4 regions of the Streptomyces tamarix genome follow, and region 2 is predicted to be linked to each of the others. Evidence: riboswitches for the same ligand, from Rfam matches in the RefSeq annotation. Region 2 holds a riboswitch; each other region holds the start of a gene.

Region 1 (4,378 bases), on a different contig from region 2:
CTGGAGGAACTCGCCGGACAGCGTCTCGCGCTTGAACAGGTTGGAGACCTGCGGCTCGATGCACTCGTAGACCCCCGCGATGGACGCGATCGTCGCGGTCGGCGCGATCGCGAGGAGCAGCGAGTTGCGCAGGCCGACGGAGGCGACGCGCTCGCGCAGCGCCGCCCACCGCTCCGGCCAGGTCAGCTCCACGTCGTAGTGGTCGGGGTGCAGCACGCCGCGCGCCGTGCGGGTCTTGTCCCAGGCGGGCAGCGGGCCGCTGCGCTCGGCCAGGTCGGCGGACGCCTCGTACGCGGCGAGCATGATCCGCTCGGCGATCCGCGTGGACAGGGCGCGCGCCTCGGGCGAGTCGAACGGCAACCGCAGCTTGAAGAAGACGTCCTGGAGGCCCATCGCGCCCAGGCCCACCGGGCGCCAGCGGGCGTTGGACCGGCCGGCCTGCTCGGTCGGGTAGAAGTTGATGTCGACGACCCGGTCGAGGAACGTCACCGCGGTGCGGACCGTCTCGTCCAGCCGCTCCCAGTCGATGCCGTCGCCGGCGACGAACGCGCCCAGGTTCACCGAGCCCAGGTTGCAGACCGCGGTCTCCCCGTCGTCCGTGACCTCCAGGATCTCGGTGCACAGGTTCGAGGAGTGGACCGTGTGGCCCGGCTCGGCGGTCTGGTTGGCGGTGCGGTTCGCGGCGTCCTTGAACGTCATCCAGCCGTTGCCGGTCTGCGCGAGGGTCCGCATCATCCGGCCGTACAGGTCGCGGGCCGGCATCGTCTTGCGGGCCAGGCCCTTCGCCTCGGCGGCCCGGTACGCGGCGTCGAACTCCTCGCCCCACAGGTCGACCAACTCGGGCACGTCCGACGGGGAGAACAGCGACCACGGGGCGTCGGCGTTGACGCGGCGCATGAACTCGTCCGGGATCCAGTGCGCCAGGTTCAGGTTGTGGGTGCGGCGGGCGTCCTCGCCGGTGTTGTCGCGGAGCTCCAGGAACTCCTCGATGTCGGCGTGCCAGGTCTCCAGGTAGACCGCGGCGGCGCCCTTGCGGCGACCACCCTGGTTGACGGCGGCGACCGACGCGTCGAGCGTCTTCAGGAACGGGACGATGCCGTTGGAGTGGCCGTTGGTGCCGCGGATCAGCGAACCGCGGGCGCGGATGCGGGAGTACGACAGGCCGATGCCGCCCGCGTGCTTCGACAGCCGCGCCACCTGGTGGTAGCGGTCGTAGATGGAGTCCAGCTCGTCCTGGGGGGAGTCCAGCAGGTAGCAGGAGGACATCTGGGGGTGGCGGGTGCCCGAGTTGAACAGGGTGGGGGAGGAGGGCAGGTAGTCGAGCCGGCTCATCAGCCCGTACAGCGCCTCGACCTCGCCGAGGGCGCGCGCGGTGCCGTCCTCCGCCAGTCCGCAGGCGACGCGGAGCAGGAACTGCTGCGGGGTCTCGACGACCTTGCGGGTGATCGGGTGGCGCAGCAGGTAGCGGGAGTACAGGGTGCGCAGCCCGAAGTAGCCGAAGCGGTCGTCGGCCGCCGGGTCGATCACCGCGTCGAGCCGGTCGGCGTGGCGGGCGACGAAGTCGGCGGTCCGGTCGGCGATGAGCCCTTCGCGGTGGCCGACGGCGACCGACGCGGAGAACGCCACCGCTCCCTGGCCGGCGGCCTCGTCGGTGATCGCGCGGGCCAGCAGCCGGGCGGCGAGCCTGGAGTACGCCGGGTCCTCGGCGATCAGGCCGGCCGCCGCCTCGGTGGCGAGCTCCCGGAGTTCGGCCTCGTCCGACCCGGCGTGCCGGCCGCGCAGGGCGGCGGCGGCGACCCGGCCGGGGTCGGTGTCGGGAAGGTCCGCGGTGAGGTCGGTCAGGGTCCGCAGCAACGCGGTCCCGGGAGCGTCGGCTTCGGTGGCTGAGGCCGGATCCGCTGGCGCGATGGTCACGTGGGGGCTCTCCCTCGCTCGGCTCGGGGCCGCACGGCGGGGAGGCGGGAAGCGGGCGCACCCCGCCCTTGGGCACGGGGGCGTGCGTGACCGCGTCCGCCGGCCCACTCCGCGAGGCCCGGACGTCTGGGCACCCGGGCCGGACGGTCCGGGTGCGCTGTCGGCAGGTCGTCGGACTTGTGGGGTACGCGAAGGGCACACCGGTACACCGTTGCGGGACAGTTCCGGACTCGCACCGGATTCCCCTGCTACGACAGCGAGCACGAGCATACATGTGGGGGGCGCGGGATACGGCACCCCCCACATGTTGTGTCAGAGTGTCAGCTCGTACGCGAGGAGGGGCAGACCGGGCAGGGGCTCCCAGTCCCGCTGCGGGGCCCTGGCGAAGCCCATCCGGTCGTACAGCCGCCGGGCGCCGCGGGCCTGCGGGACGACCGACAGGACGAGCCGCGCGCAGCCGTCGACGGCGCGTGCCCGGTCGGCGCACGCCCGTACGAGCGCCTCGCCCACGCCCCGTCCGCGCGCCGCGCCGGACACGGCGAGCACCCGGAACTCGGCCTCGTCCGGTCCCGCGATGTCCGCCCACGGGCTGCCGTCGGACGGGACGAACGTCACGCCGCCCAGGAGCGTGCCGTCCGGGTCGACGGCGACGAGCACCTCGGCCTCGGCGGCCCGGCGCGGCACGTCGCGCAGCAGGTCGAGGTAGGGGTCGTCGGCCCCGTACTGGAGCAGCCCGCCGTCGAGGTAGGCGCGGGCGCTGATCTCGCCCAGGGCGCGGTGCTCGGCGGGGCGTACGGGGCGGATGGCGAAGTCGGTGGTGCTCGGTGCGGCGGGTGGGGTCCAAGTGGCGTCCATGGGCCCCAGTGTGGCGGGATCAGCCGCTCGCGCCCACGTCGTTTCGGGGCGCCCCGTCGCCCACGGGCGGCAGGTCGCCGCGTTCGACGGGCTCCCCGGCGCCGGGCCGGAGCTCGGGCAGGACCGCGTCCAGCTCCTCGTCGGAGGCGCGGTGCGCCCGCTCGGCGGCGCCGCGCAACGTGTCGCGGTCGACGGAGCGGTCGGCGCTGACCCGGACGCGCAGCCCGTTCTCGGCGCGCACGTACGCGTGGGCGCCGTCCGAGGCGCGGTACCAGCCCGCGCCGTCCTTCTCGCAGGGGGTGCCGGCGGGGCCGGTGGCCGAAACCGCGGGGAGCTCCGCGCAGCTCGCCGCGTCGACCCCGCCGCGCTCGACGGCGAGGGTGATCGCGCCGCCGCCCGGGGAGACGTACGTGGCGGAGAAGCCGTCGTCGCCGAGGACGCCCACGGACTGCTCGGCCAGGTCGAAGCCGTCCGCCTCCGTCACGTACACGTGCTCGGGCCGGGTCTGCAGGGCGGCGGCGCGGGCCTCCAGTCCGGCCCGGTCGGGCACGTCCGCACCGGCCGTCCGCGTGCCGCAGGCGGCGAGGAGGAGCAGCAGGGCCAGGGCGGCCGGAGGGGGCGCGGGGCGGCGTCTCATGCGCCCATCCTCGCCCACCCCGCCCCGCGGAACGTGAGGGGCCCCGCACCACCCCGGCGGGGCGGTGCGGGGCCCTTGGGGGCCGCCGGGCCGCGCGGGTGGGGAGGGCGGGGCCTCCGGGCGCGGCGGGCCGGGGGGTCAGTGGCCGGTTCCCACCTTGGGCAGTTCGGGGCTGACCCCGGGGTCGCCGGAGTCGGCGGTGTAGTCGGACGCCGTCGTCTCGTCGACGCCCTCCGGGGCCTTCACCGCCCGCAGCACGAACGTGAGGACGACCGTGACCAGCAGGTTCAGCACGAACGCGGTGAGGCCGATGTAGCCGATCTCGCCGATGCCGGGGATCTCCGCCGACGAGCCGCCGAAGTGCTTCTGCGTGGGGCTCGCCACGTTGTACGCGGTCCACGTGCCGTACACCATGCCGACCGCCCAGCCGCCCAGCAGCGCCCAGCGGTGGAACCAGCGGGTGAACAGGCCGATGACCAGCGCGGGGAAGGTCTGGAGGATCCAGATGCCGCCCAGGAGCTGGAAGTTGATGGCGACCGTCTTGTCCATCGTCAGGACGAAGGCGAGGGCGCCCACCTTCACCAGCAGCGACACCAGCTTGGACACCTTGGTCTCCTGCTCCGGGGTGGCGTCCGGCTTCAGGAAGTCCTTGTAGATGTTGCGGGTGAAGAGGTTCGCCGCGGCGATGGACATGATGGCGGCCGGGACGAGCGCGCCGATGCCGATCGCGGCGAAGGCCACGCCCGTGAACCAGTCCGGGAACATGTCCTCGAACAACTGGGGGATGGCCAACTGGCCGTTCTGCACCTTGATGCCGGCGGCGATCGCCATGAACCCGAGGAGCGCGAGCAGGCCGAGCATCAGCGAGTACAGCGGCAGGATCGTCGTGTTGCGGCGGATCACGTCACGGCTGCCGGACGACAGGGTGGCCGTGATCGAGTGCGGGTACATGAACAGCGCCAGCGCCGAGCC
Region 2 (4,378 bases):
GATCAGCGCTCCCGGTGCCTGCGACAATCGGGGCGCACCACCGGGTGGGGCTCGGAGCATGGGGGGATTTCCGTGACGCGAGACGAGTTGCTGAGCGCGCTGTCGGCGCTTCGGCGGGCCCAGATGGGCGGCCGGCGGGCGCCGCACAAGCCCCTGCTCGTGCTGTGGCTGCTGGGGAGGTTCGCCACGTCCGGCAGCACTGCCGTCGCGTACGACGAGGCGGAGGAGCCGGTCAGCCGGCTGATCAACGACTTCGGGCCCGCCGTGACCAGCCCCGCGCGGGCGCGGGAGCGGGCGGCGATGCCGTTCGTACACCTGGAGCGGGAGCTGTGGGAGCTGCGGGACCGGGACGGCAACGCGATCGGCCCGGACGCGCCGGAGCGGGGCGGTGCGCTGCGGGCCCGGGGGGCGCACGGCCGCCTCCGCCCCGACGTCGAGGCGCTGTTGGCCGACCCGGGCACGCTGACCGCGGCCGTACGCCTCCTGCTGGAGCAGCACTTCACCCCCGCGCTGGAGGCGCCCGTCTGCGACGCCGTCGGGCTCGACCTCGCCGTCGACCTCGGCGACGCCGCGTACGCCCCCGCCGGACGGAAGCGACGCCGGCGCCGGGCCGGTTTCGCCGAGGAGGTACTGCACGCCTACGCGTACGCCTGCGCCTTCTGCGGGTTCGACGGCGCCCTCGGCCGCAACCCCGTCGGCCTGGAGGCGGCGCACGTGCGCTGGCACAGCCAGGACGGCCCGGACGAGGCGAACAACGGCCTGGCCCTGTGCTCCCTGCACCACGCCCTCTTCGACCTCGGCGCCCTCGGGCTCCTGCCCGACCTCCGCATTCAGGTCTCCGAGCTGTACGTCGCCCGTGGCGCGGCCGGCCGCGCCGTCGACGAGCTCCACGGCCGTCCCGTCGCGGCGCCCCGCCCCGGACGCCCCACCGTCGACCCGCGGTTCGTCCTCTGGCACGGCCAGCAGGTCTTCAAGCGCCCCGGGGCCCAGGCCGCGTAGCCCTCGGCGGACACGTCGGCGCGGGGGCGGTCGTGTTCGTCGTCCGAGGTGCTGTTCCCCGGCGCCACGGCCTGCCGTTCGAGGCCCGGACGTCCTCGGGACCTCCGACCGCCGCGCCCTGCCGTTCGAGTCCGGGATCCCGCAACGTCACCGACCACCGCGCCCCCCTGGACCGCGGTGTGCCCAAGAGGCCGGAGACGAGGGCGGCCCCGCGCGGACGTCTCGTCCGCCGGGGGCACCGGGCCTGAGCGCCCGCGGACCTCTCGGCACGCCGTCGGGGCACCGGGCCGGGCCCTCCACGGTCCTCTCCGGCACACCCGCCGCGGGGCGATGGCGGTCGCCGCCCTCGTGCCCGGCGCCGCCCGCGCCGACGCGGCCGCACCGCTACGAGTCGTGAGTCCGTCCGGGCCCCGAGGAGCTCCACGGAGCGGCGCGCCCGCGCCGCGCAGGACACGGCCACCGGGGCCGGGGGCGCCGGGGCCGCCCTCCCCCGACACCCGGACGCCGGCGCCGACGGTAACCGGACGTGCGACGTCGGGAAACCGCCGGCGCTGTTCCAGGTCGCCACCGCGCGCGTGTGGGGGTGGCCCGGCTCCAGCCCGTCGATGTGCGCCGAGTCGGCCCTGGCCCCTGTCCCTTCGACGAACGCGCCGGGAGTGTCCTCGTCCCGGGTGACGACCTCGTGGCGTTCGATCGTCTCGGTGGGCTTGTCGGTCGGCGGTGTCCACGAGACGTCGACGCCGTGGCCCTGGTGACGATGACGGTCGGCGCCGGGGCGGTCCGTGCGGCGTGGCGGAGGGCGCGGGGCGTGCGCGCGGGCCCGCGCCCCCTTTGACCCGGGCTGGACGGACCGTAGTATCACCTGGTCATCGCCGCGACGGGAAACAGGAAGCCGGTGCGAATCCGGCACGGTCCCGCCACTGTGACCGGGGAGTACACCCTTCGACACGCCACTGCGCGCCGCGCGGGAAGGCCAAGGGAAGGAGCGTCGATCCGGGAGTCAGGACACTGGCCTGTCGCGGGCCCGTTCCGAGGAGCGCGGACTCCCCAGGAGGCTTCACGTGTACGACGGCACGTCCCGTCCCCCGCTGTTCACCCCTGCCCGCCGACGCCGCGCCCTGCGGGTGGCGGCCGCGGCCATGGCCCTGTCGGCGGCCCTGCTCGCCGCCGGCTGCGGATCGTCGCACGACACCGCCCGGGACCCGAGGGTCACGGCCCCGTCGGCCGACGGCTTTCCCGTCACCGTCGACAACTGCGGCGTGAGGACGACGTACGAGGAGCCGCCCTCCCGCGTCGTCACCATCCACCAGCACCCGGCGGAACTCATGCTCGCCCTCGGCCTGGGGGACCGCATGGTCGGCACCGCCTTTCCCGACTCCGCCGTCCTGCCCGAACTGCGGAAGGACTACGAGTCGATTCCACAACTGGCGGAGAAGGAACCGTCGTTCGAGACGGTCCTGGAGGCCGAGCCAGACCTCGTCTACGGCGGCTACGGCAGCGCCTTCGCCGGGAACGAGGGCCGCTCCCGCGAGGCGTTCACCGACGCGGGCATCGACACCCACCTCAACCGCGAGTACTGCGGCGAGAAGCGGGTCACGATGGACGACACCTACGACGAGATCCGCACCGTCGGCACGATCTTCGGCGTGCCCGACCAGGCGGACGAGTTGGTCTCCGACCTCCGGGCGCGGGTCGCCAGGGCCGCGAAGGCCGTCGAGGGCCAGCCCGCGGTGCCCGTCTTCGTGTACGACAGCGGCGACAAGGCCCCGTTCACCGCGGGTGGCAGGAGCCTGGGCACCGAAGTGATCCGGCTGGCCGGCGGCACGAACGTCTTCGCCGACCTCGACGACGTCTTCGGCGACGTCTCCTGGGAGCAGGTCGTCGAGCGCAAGCCGGAGGTCATCGCGATCTACGACTACGCCGGTGCCGGGAGTGTCGAGCGGAAGAAGGAGTTCCTGCTGTCGCAGCCCGCTCTGAAGGACGTGCCCGCCATCAGGAACAAGCGGTTCGTCGTCCTGCCGCTGACCGCCACCCTGGTCGGCGTGCGCTCCGCGTACGCGGTGGAGGACCTGGCCCGCGGCATCCACCCCGAGAGCTTCGCGTGACGGCCCCGGTCACCGGCACCGGCACCGGGCGGGTCGCGCGGCGGCGGCAGGGCGGCGGGCGGGCGGGCCGGGCCGGCCTCGCCGTCACCCTCGCCGCCTTGGCCGTCCTGCTGGTGCTCTCCGCCACGGCGGGCCTGGCCATCGGCTCGGTGCGGGTGCCGCCCGGCCAGGTGTGGGGCATCGTGACCCACGCGCTGGGCGCCGGTTGGTCGACCCCGGACTGGTCCGGGGCACGGGAGACGATCGTGCTGGACGTACGGGCGCCGCGGGTGCTGCTCGGCGCGGTGGCCGGCGCCGGGCTCGCCGTGGTGGGCACCGCCTTGCAGGCTCTGATCCGCAACCCGCTCGCGGAGCCCTACCTGCTCGGCGTCTCCTCCGGGGCGTCCCTGGGCGCCGTCGTGGTGATCGTGTTCGGGGTGACCCTGCTCGGTCCGGTGTCGCTGTCGGCCGCCGCGTTCGCGGGCGCGCTGGGCGCGCTGCTGCTCGTCTACGCCACCGCCCGCACCGGCGGCCGGATCACCTCCACGCGGCTGGTCCTGTCCGGGGTGGCCATCGCCGCGGTGCTCACCGCCGTACTGGACCTGCTGCTGCTCACCACCGACCGGGGCAACGAGGCCCGCGCGGTCCTCGCCTGGACCCTCGGCGGCCTCGGCGGCGTCACCTGGGACACCCTGTGGCTGCCCGGCGCCGCCCTCCTCCTGGGCACCGGCACCCTCATGGCGCAGGCCCGCAACCTGAACTTGCTGCTCGCCGGTGAGGAGGCCGCCACCACGATGGGACTGGACGTGGCCCGCTTCCGCGCCCGCATGTTCGTCCTGCTCTCCCTCGTCACCGGCACCCTCGTCGCGGCATGCGGACCGATCGGATTCGTCGGCCTGATGCTGCCGCACGCCGTCCGACTCGTCGTCGGCGGCGACCACCGCCGCGTCCTGCCGACGGCCGCGCTCGGCGGCGCGGTCTTCCTCATCTGGGCCGACATCACCGCACGCGTCGTCGCCGCCCCGATGGAGATACCCGTCGGCGTGCTCACGGCCCTGTGCGGCGGGCCGTTCTTCCTGTGGCTGATGCGCCGCGACGCCCGGCGGGCCACCGACCGGGGAGGGGCATGACCGCCACCGAACTCGTCATCGACGGCGTCACCCTCACCGCCGGCACGCACCGCCTGGTCCAGGACGTCTCCCTGACGGCCCGCCCCGGCGAGGTCATCGGCCTGGTCGGACCGAACGGCAGCGGCAAGTCCAGCCTCCTGCGCGCCGTCTACCGCGTCCTGCGCC
Region 3 (4,378 bases), on a different contig from region 2:
CGCCGCGGTCACCGGCCCGGCGGGCCGGCCGGCGTCGGACGCGCGGGCCGGCAGTCCGCGTCCGCCGGAGGAGCCGGCGCGCGCCGCCGGCGCCGGCCCGAGCATGAGGCCGCCGCCCATGGCCAGGACGGCCGCGACGTGCCGCTCGCCGATCCGCGTGGGGGTGCCTGTCACGTGAGGTGCTCCTCTCTGGTCGCCGGCGCCGCCGTGGTGCGGCGCGGCTGGTCAGTCGGTGAGGTTCCCAGCCCCGGTGCGCCGTCGCACGGAATTCCCCCCGGCTGTCGCCCGGTTGGCGTACACGGCGCCTCCCGCCGGGGCCCTCGTCGTCGCGCGCGCCGGCCGGTGACCCCGCGCGGACCGGGCCGGTCGGGCGGTGAAGGCCGCCCCGGCCCCCGCCGTCCGGCGCGTCCGGGCGGTGCCCGGCCCGCCCGGCGCCCGGCCCGCCCGGCGGGTACGCGCCGCCCGCCGCGCCCCCGTACGGGGCTGCGGTGTTCGGCCGTTGCCGTTGCCGTCGCCGTGCCCGCGCCCGTGTGCGTCCGCGCGGGCCCGTGGACGGGGGCCGGTCAGCCGTTGGCGAGGGCCTGGACGCGGTCGTAGGCGCCGTTGAACCGGTTGTGGTCGCCGACGATCGGGCCCGAGGAGGTGTACTGCCACATCGTGTGGTACGCCCAACCGGCGGGGAGTTCGCCCACGGTGGTGTTGTAGCGGGCGATCCACAGCGGATGGGCCGAGGCGAAGCCGCCGTAGTCGCCGGTGCACTGCCTCCACCAGCTCGTCGCCGTGTAGATCACCGCGTCGCGGCCGGTGCGGTACTTGTAGCGGGCGAGGAAGTCGCGGATCCAACTGACCATGCCGGCCTGGGTCTTGCCGTAGCAGGCCGCGCCGTAGGGGTTCCACTCGATGTCGAGCGCGCCCGGCAGGGTCTTCCCGTCGCGGGACCAGCCGCCGCCGTTGTCGACGAAGTAGTCGGCCTGGGCGGCGCCGCCGGCCGTGTCGGGGGTCGCGAAGTGGTACGCGCCCCGGATCATGCCGATGCCGTACGAGCCGTTGTACTGCTGCGGGAAGTACGGGTTCTTGTAGTACGTCCCCTCGGTGGCCTTCACGTAGGCCCACCGCACCCCGCTCGTCCAGAGGGCGGACCAGTCGACGTTGCCCTGGTGGCTGGAGACGTCCACGCCCTCCGTCTGGGTGGCGTAGGGGCCTGCGGGGACGCCGCCGACGCCGTCGTGGGCGGCGACGCCCGTCCCCATGCGGGCGCTGCCCCGGGGCGGCTTGCCGGGGCCGTCGGCGGCGCTCGCCGCTCCCGGGAGGGCCAGGAGGAGGGCCAGGACGGCGAGCAGGGCCGTGGCCATGGCGGTTCGGGTCGTTCCGGATCTGTGCACGGGCATGGCGTGCCTCCGAAAACCTGGTGTGAACATGACAGGTTACGCTTCACGCTACGCACGTAGAACGCGCCGCGGAAGGGCGAACGGAACCGCCGTTGGTCTACGCCACCGAAACCGGTGCCGAACTGCGGCGACGGCGGGGGTTTTCAGAGCCGGCCCCGCCCCGGCGCGGGCGCGTCCCCGCGGCCCGGCGGCCCCGCCCCCCGGACTCGACCCCCACCGGGCTGTGCTACGTTGCCGGGGCCAGTCGCACTCCGTACGCACGCGTACGACGAGTCAGGGAATCCGGTGCGAATCCGGAACTGACGCGCAGCGGTGAGGGTGACGGGCGGGGCAACCGATGCCACTGGGCCGCGCACCGGCCCGGGAAGGCGCCCCGTCCGGATGATCCCGAGTCCGAAGACCTGCTGGCGCACCGTACGGACGGGCCCCGCGCATGGGCCCTCGACACCGAGGACGGCTCCGTGCCCTTTCCGCGTCCAGCGCGCCTGCCCGCCGCCGCCCTGTGCGGCACCCTCCTCCTGACCGGCTGCGGCGGCGCCCCCTCCGACGGCTCCTCCCCGCCCCGGGACGACGCCGCGACCCGCGTGATCGAGAACTGCGGGCGCCGGGTCGAGATCACCGGGGACGGCCCGCGCCGCGCCGTCTCCCTCGACCAGGGCGCCACCGAGATCCTCCTCGCCCTCGGCCTCGCCGACCGCATGGCCGGCACGGCCACCTGGACCGACCCGGTCATGAAGGGGCTGGAGAAGGAGAACGCCCGCGTCGAGCGCCTCGCCGAGAACCAGCCGTCGTTCGAGAAGGTCCTCGACGCCGAACCCGACTTCGTCGCCGCCTCGTTCGCCTCCACCCTAGGCAAGGGCGGGGTCGCCACCCGCGACCGGTTCGAGCGGCTCGGCGTACCGACGTACCTCTCCCCGTCCGACTGCGAGGGCAAGGACAACAGCGGCGACGGCGACGGCGTCCGCACCCGGCCCCTCACCATGGCCGCCGTCCACGGCGAAGTGCGGGACCTGGCCCGCGTCTTCGGCGTGGAGGAGCGCGGCGACGCCCTCGTCCGGAGCCTCACCTCCCGCGTCGCCGAGGCGAAGAAGGGCCTCGACGCGTCGGACGTCACCCTCATGTACTGGTTCTCCGACGCCGAGTCCCCGTACCTGGCGGGCTGCTGCGGCGCGCCCGGCGTCATCACCCGCGAGCTCGGCGCGAAGAACGCCTTCGACGACACCACCGAGGAATGGCCCCAGGTCACCTGGGAGACGGTCGCCGACCGCAACCCCGACGTGCTCGTGATCGGCGACCTCACCCGCAGGTCGCAGACGGCGGAGAGCGCCGCCAAGAAGATCGAGTTCCTGGAGTCCCACCCCGTGACCCGGAACATGGACGCCGTGCGCCGCAAGCGGTACGTCCTGCTCAGCGGCCAGGCCATGAACCCGACCATCCGGACCGTCGAAGGCGTCGAACAGGTCGCCGCCGCCCTCCGCCGGTTCGGCCTCGCCCGGTGACCGCCGCCCTGCTGCGCACGGCGGCGGGGCTCGCGGCACTCGCCGTGTCCGTCGCCCTCGCCATCACCATCGGGCCCGCCGACATCGGCGTCACCGACGTGTGGTCCACCGTCGCCGCCCACCTCGGCGGCGCCCCGTCCGGCCTCACCGCGATCCGCGACGGCATCGTGTGGGAGCTGCGGCTGCCCCGGACCCTGCTCGCCGCCGTGTGCGGCGCCGGCCTCGCCGTGTGCGGGGCCGTCCTGCAGTCCCTGCTCCGCAACCCGCTCGCCGACCCCTTCGTCCTCGGTGTCTCCTCCGGGGCCTCCACCGGGGCGGTCCTCGTCGTCGTCCTCGGCGTCGGCGGGGGCGCGCTGTCGGTGTCCGCCGGGGCGTTCGCCGGAGCCGTCTGCTCGTTCGCGCTGATGATGCTGCTGAGCCACGTCCTCGGCGGCACCACCGACCGGGTCGTCCTCTCCGGCGTCGCCGCGATGCAGCTGTTCTCCGCCCTCACCTCCTTCGTCGTCGTCACCTCCGCCGACGCCGAGACGACCCGCGGGGTGCTGTTCTGGCTGCTCGGCTCCCTCGGCGGCGCCGGCTGGACCGACGTCGCGCTGTGCGCCGCCGCCCTCGCGGCCGTCCTCGCCGTCTGCCTGGCGTACGGCAGGACCCTCGACGCGTTCGCCTTCGGCCAGGACGCGGCGGCCGCCCTCGGCGTCCACGTCGCCCGCACCCGCGTCGTCCTGCTCTGCGCCACCGCCCTGCTCACGGCCGTACTCGTCAGCTCCGCCGGCGCCATCGGCTTCGTCGGCCTCGTCCTGCCGCACGCCGCCAAGGCCCTCGTCGGGCCCGGCCACACCCGGCTGCTGCCCGCCACCGCCCTCGGCGGGGCCGTGTTCCTCGTCTGGGTCGACACCCTGGCCCGCACCCTCCTCGAACCGCAGGAGGTCCCCGTCGGCGTCATGACCTCCCTGCTCGGCGTGCCGGCCTTCGTCCTCGTGCTGTACCGGACCAGGAAGGCCACCCGATGACCCTCGCCGCCGACCGCGTCACCCGCACCGCCGACGGGAAGGCCATCCTCGACGGCGTCACCCTCACGCCCCGCCCCGGCGGCGTCACCGGACTCCTCGGCCCCAACGGCTCCGGCAAGTCCACCCTGCTCCGCCTCCTCGCCGGTGTCCTCGCCCCCGCCTCCGGCGTCATCACCCTCGACGGCCGCCCCCTGCCCGACCTGCGGCGCAGGGACGTAGCCCGCCGCGTCGCCGTCGTCGAGCAGCAGGCCGACACCCTCGTCGAGCTGACCGTCGCCGACGTCGTACGCCTCGGCCGCGTCCCGCACCGCCGCGCCTGGAACCCGCCGTCCCCCGCCGACGAGCGGGCCGTACGCGACGCGCTCGCCCGCACCGGGCTCGCCGACCGCGCCGGACAGTCCTGGCACACCCTCTCCGGCGGCGAACGCCAGCGCGTCCAGATCGCCCGCGCCCTCGCCCAGGAGCCGCGCGAACTCCTCCT
Region 4 (4,378 bases), on a different contig from region 2:
GTTCTCCGCGGCCGGTTCGTCCAGGGAGGCGACGAGCCGCACCGCGTCGTCCAGCAGCCCGACCGTGTGCGGGAACGCGTCGCGGAAGAAACCGGAGATGCGCAGCGTCACGTCGATGCGGGGGCGGCCCAGCTCGGCGAGCGGGATGGGCTCCAGGCCGGTGACGCGGCGCGAGGCGTCGTCCCAGACGGGGCGGACGCCCAGCAGCGCCAGCGCCTCCGCGACGTCGTCGCCGCTGGTGCGCATCGCGCTGGTGCCCCACAGGGACAGGCCGACCGAGGTGGGCCAGTCGCCGTTGTCGGCGCGGTACCGCTCCAGGAGGGAGTCGGCGAGGGCCTGCCCGGTCTCCCAGGCGAGGCGCGACGGGACGGCCTTCGGGTCGACGGAGTAGAAGTTCCGGCCGGTCGGCAGGACGTTGACCAGGCCGCGCAGCGGGGAGCCGGACGGGCCGGCCGGCACGAAACCGCCGTTGAGGGCGTGCACCGCGTGGTCGAGCTCGGCGGTCGTCGCGGCGAGGCGCGGCACGACCTGGCGGGCGGCGAAGTCGAGGACGGCGGCGACCTGTTCGCCGTGGCCCTCCGCCACGGACGCGACCGCGGCCGGGTCCCAGTCGGCCTCCTCCATGGCCTCGACGAGGGCGCGGGCCTTCGCCTCCGCCTCGTCGGCGGTGGTGCGGGTCGCGGCGGACTCGTCCAGGCCGAGCGCCTCGCGCAACCCGGGCAGCGCCTGCGTACCGCCCCAGATCTGGCGGGCGCGGAGGATGGACAGGACCAGGTTGACCCGCTCGGGTCCGGTCGGGGCGGTGCCGAGGACGTGCAGGCCGTCGCGGATCTGGGCGTCCTTCACCTCGCACAGCCAGCCGTCGACGTGCAGGAGGAAGTCGTCGAACCCGTCGTCGTCGGGCCGGTCCTCCAGGCCGAGGTCGTGGTCGAGGCGGGCGGCCTGGATGAGGGTCCAGATCTGCGCGCGGATCGCGGGGAGCTTCGCCGGGTCCATGGAGGAGATCTGCGCGTACTCGTCGAGCAGTTGCTCCAGCCGCGCGATGTCGCCGTAGGAGTCGGCGCGGGCCATCGGCGGTACGAGGTGGTCGACGAGCGTGGCGTGGGCGCGGCGCTTGGCCTGGGTGCCCTCGCCGGGGTCGTTGACGAGGAACGGGTAGATCAGCGGCAGGTCGCCGAGGGCCGCGTCGGGGCCGCACGCGGCGGACAGGCCGGCGTTCTTGCCGGGCAGCCACTCCAGGTTGCCGTGCTTGCCGAGGTGGACCATGGCGTCCGCGCCGAAACCGCCGTCGGACGCGGGTGTGGCGATCCACCGGTAGGCGGCCAGGTAGTGGTGGGACGGCGGCAGGTCCGGGTCGTGGTAGATCGCGATCGGGTTCTCGCCGAAGCCGCGCGGCGGCTGGATGAGGACGAGCAGGTTCCCCCGGCGCAGCGCGGCGAGGACGATGTCGCCCTCGGGGTTGCGGGACCGGTCGAGGAACATCTCGCCGGGCGGCGGGCCCCAGTGCTCCTCGACGGCCGAGCGCAGCTCCTCCGGCAGCGTCGCGAACCAGCGCCGGTAGTCGGCGGCCGGGATGCGGACCGGGTTGCGGGCCAGTTGCTCCTCGGTGAGCCAGTCCTGGTCGTGACCGCCCGCCTCGATGAGGGCGTAGATCAGCTCGTCGCCGTCGCCGGACGCGAGGCCCGGCACGTCCTCGTCGCCGAAGTCGTACCCCTCCTCGCGCAGCCGGCGCAGCAGGGCGACGGCGGAGGCGGGCGTGTCGAGGCCGACGGCGTTGCCGATGCGGGAGTGCTTCGTCGGGTACGCGGAGAGGACCAGCGCCAGGCGCTTCTCGGCGTTGGGGATGTGCCGGAGCCGGGCGTGGCGGACGGCGATCCCGGCGACGCGGGCCGCGCGCTCGGCGTCGGGAACGTACGCGGGCAGGCCGTCCTCGTCGATCTCCTTGAAGGAGAACGGGACGGTGATGAGCCGCCCGTCGAACTCGGGTACGGCGACCTGGCTGGCCGCGTCGAGCGGGGACAGGCCCTCGTCGTTCCCCTCCCAGTCGGCGCGCGAACCGGTGAGGCACAGCGCCTGGAGGACGGGCACGTCGAGGGAGGCGAGCGCGCCCGCGTCCCACGCCTCCTCGTCCCCGCCGGCCTGGGCCTCGGCGGGCTTGGTGCCGCCGGCGGCGAGGACGGTGGTGACGACGGCGTCGGCGCCGCGCAGCCGGTCGAGCAGCTCGGGCTCGGGGGCGCGCAGGGAGGCGACGTACAGGGGGAGGGCGCGTCCGCCGGCGTCCTCGATGGCTTCGCACAGGGCGCCGACGAAGGCGGTGTTGCCGCTCATGTGGTGGGCGCGGTAGTAGAGCACGGCGACGGTCGGGCCGTCGGTGGTGCGGGGGGTGCGCTCCAGGGAGCCCCAGGTGGGGGCGGCGGCCGGCGGGTCGAAGCCGTGGCCGGTGAGGAGGACCGTGTCGGACAGGAACCGGGCGAGCTGCTCCAGGTTGTCCGGGCCGCCGTGGGCGAGGTAGGCGTGGGCCTCGGTGGCGACGCCGATGGGGACGGTGGACGCCTCCATGAGCTGTGCGTCGGGCGCCTGTTCGCCGGTGAGGAAGACGACGGGGCGGTCCTGGGCGCGGAGCAGGTCGATGCCCTCCTCCCAGGCGCGCAGTCCGCCGAGGAGGCGTACGACGACGAGGTCGGCGCCGTCGAGGAGGCCGGGCAGCTCGTCGATGGGGAGGCGTGCGGGGTTGGCGAACCGGTACTCGACCGGGCCTCCGGCCGCGCGGGCGCTCAGCAGGTCGGTGTCGGAGTGCGACAGCAGCAGGATCACGGCGTGCCGGGCCTTCCTCGGGGTGTCCTCGCCCCGGGTGGTCGTGGGTGGCGGGAGTTCCTGACTCGCGGGACCCGGGGGCCCTGCTCACAGTGGCGGGACCGCGCCGGATTCGCACCGTGCTTCCTCCCTAGGGTCCTGGGACCCTGTGCCGTCTGCATAGTAGAGGCTGCGCGTATGCTCGCCGCCATGCCGCCCAGCCCATCAAAGCCCCGGAACGGGGGCGAATCCCACATACGGGACCGTGTCCGCGACCGTGCCGACGCGTGCCCCGGCGCGCTGCGGCTGCACCGGGCGGACGACGGCGGACTCGCCCGGCTGCGGCTGCCCACCGGCGTCCTGACGGCCCACCAGGTGGCCGTGCTGGCCGGGGCCGCGGAGCGGCTGGGCGACGGCCGGCTCGGTGTCACCTCGCGCGGCAACCTCGACCTGCGCGGCCTGCCCGACGACTGCGGGCTCGCCCTCGCGGAGCTGCTCGGCGAGGCCGGACTGCTGCCCTCGGCGGCGCACGAACGCGTGCGGAACATGGTGGTGTCGCCCCTCTGCGGACTGGACGGACGGTCCCACGGGGACGCCCAGGCGTGGGCGCGGGAGCTGGACGCGCTGCTGTGCGCGCGGACGTGGACGACCGCCCTGTCGGGACGCTTCCTGTTCGCCGTGGACGACGGGCGCGGGGACGTGGCCGGGCTGGGCGGTGATGTGACGTTGCTCGCAGAGCCGGGCGGGTGCGCTCTGGTACGGATCGGGGGCCTGTCCTGGCGGGTGGCCGCAGGCGACGCACCGTCGGCCGCGCTGGCGGCGGCCGAGGCGTTCCTGGCCGTTGCCCGGGAGGCCGGCACGGGTGCCTGGCGGGTGGCCGAACTGCCGGACGACCGGCCCCTGGAGGCGGCCGTGACGGAGTGTCTGGCGGGTGCGGGGGTGGCCACCTCCGCCGCCTCGCCGGGTGCGGTGCCGGTGGCGGCGCCGCCGGAGCCGGGTGTGGTCGGTGACCGTGCCGTGTCGGTCGTGGCGCCCCTGGGCCGGATCACCGCCGAGCAGTTCCGGGCCCTGGCGCCGGGGCCCGGGGGCGAGGTGCGGGTGACGCCGTGGCGCGGGTTCGTCGTGGCGGGCCTGCCCGGCCGCGCGGCGGCGAAGGAGCGGCTCGCGGCGCTGGACCGGGCCGGGTTCCTCACCCGCCCCGGGTCGCCCTGGCTGACGGTGAGCGCCTGCACGGGGCGGCCCGGCTGCGGCAAGGCCCTGGCCGACGTACGGGCGGACGCCCGGCCGCTGGACGACGCGGCGGTCCGGGGGCTGCCCGTGCACTGGTCCGGCTGCGACCGCCGCTGCGGCCACCCGCAGGGCGACTGGGTGGACGTACTGGCCACCGGCGACGGCACGTACGGCATCACCGTACGGACGGCACGACGAGACAACGACGACGCACAGGCACAGAGATGAGCGGGAGCACAGTGTTCGACTACGAGAAGGACGGCGCGGAGATCTACCGCCAGTCCTTTGCCACGATCCGCGCCGAGGCGGATCTCGCGGGGCTGCCCGCCGACGTCAGCCAGGTCGCCGTGCGGAT

Evidence for each region. Region 2 has a riboswitch for cobalamin ahead of RND61_RS19565 (ABC transporter substrate-binding protein). Riboswitches for the same ligand answer to the same signal wherever they lie in the genome.
Region 1: linked by a shared signal. The riboswitch ahead of RND61_RS01490 (ribonucleoside-diphosphate reductase subunit alpha) and the one ahead of RND61_RS19565 (ABC transporter substrate-binding protein) in region 2 are both predicted to bind cobalamin.
Region 3: linked by a shared signal. The riboswitch ahead of RND61_RS24030 (ABC transporter substrate-binding protein) and the one ahead of RND61_RS19565 (ABC transporter substrate-binding protein) in region 2 are both predicted to bind cobalamin.
Region 4: linked by a shared signal. The riboswitch ahead of cobN (cobaltochelatase subunit CobN) and the one ahead of RND61_RS19565 (ABC transporter substrate-binding protein) in region 2 are both predicted to bind cobalamin.

Annotation. Positions count from the first base shown of each region.
Region 1 is NZ_JAWCTQ010000001.1:335,477-339,854, reverse strand. It holds gene RND61_RS01490 (ribonucleoside-diphosphate reductase subunit alpha) at 1-1,914, opposite strand, end outside; cobalamin riboswitch at 2,060-2,194, opposite strand; gene RND61_RS01485 (GNAT family N-acetyltransferase) at 2,227-2,769, opposite strand; gene RND61_RS01480 (hypothetical protein) at 2,789-3,406, opposite strand; gene mctP (monocarboxylate uptake permease MctP) at 3,545-4,378, opposite strand, start outside.
Region 2 is NZ_JAWCTQ010000024.1:87,191-91,568, forward strand. It holds gene RND61_RS19560 (phosphorothioated DNA-binding restriction endonuclease) at 73-999, shown strand; cobalamin riboswitch at 1,851-2,030, shown strand; gene RND61_RS19565 (ABC transporter substrate-binding protein) at 2,061-3,104, shown strand; gene RND61_RS19570 (FecCD family ABC transporter permease) at 3,101-4,213, shown strand; gene RND61_RS19575 (ABC transporter ATP-binding protein) at 4,210-4,378, shown strand, end outside.
Region 3 is NZ_JAWCTQ010000036.1:13,788-18,165, forward strand. It holds gene RND61_RS24020 (hypothetical protein) at 1-174, opposite strand, end outside; gene RND61_RS24025 (lysozyme) at 564-1,388, opposite strand; cobalamin riboswitch at 1,613-1,811, shown strand; gene RND61_RS24030 (ABC transporter substrate-binding protein) at 1,850-2,887, shown strand; gene RND61_RS24035 (FecCD family ABC transporter permease) at 2,884-3,897, shown strand; gene RND61_RS24040 (ABC transporter ATP-binding protein) at 3,894-4,378, shown strand, end outside.
Region 4 is NZ_JAWCTQ010000010.1:157,273-161,650, forward strand. It holds gene cobN (cobaltochelatase subunit CobN) at 1-2,814, opposite strand, end outside; cobalamin riboswitch at 2,851-2,981, opposite strand; gene RND61_RS11215 (cobalamin biosynthesis protein CobG) at 3,004-4,251, shown strand; gene RND61_RS11220 (precorrin-8X methylmutase) at 4,248-4,378, shown strand, end outside.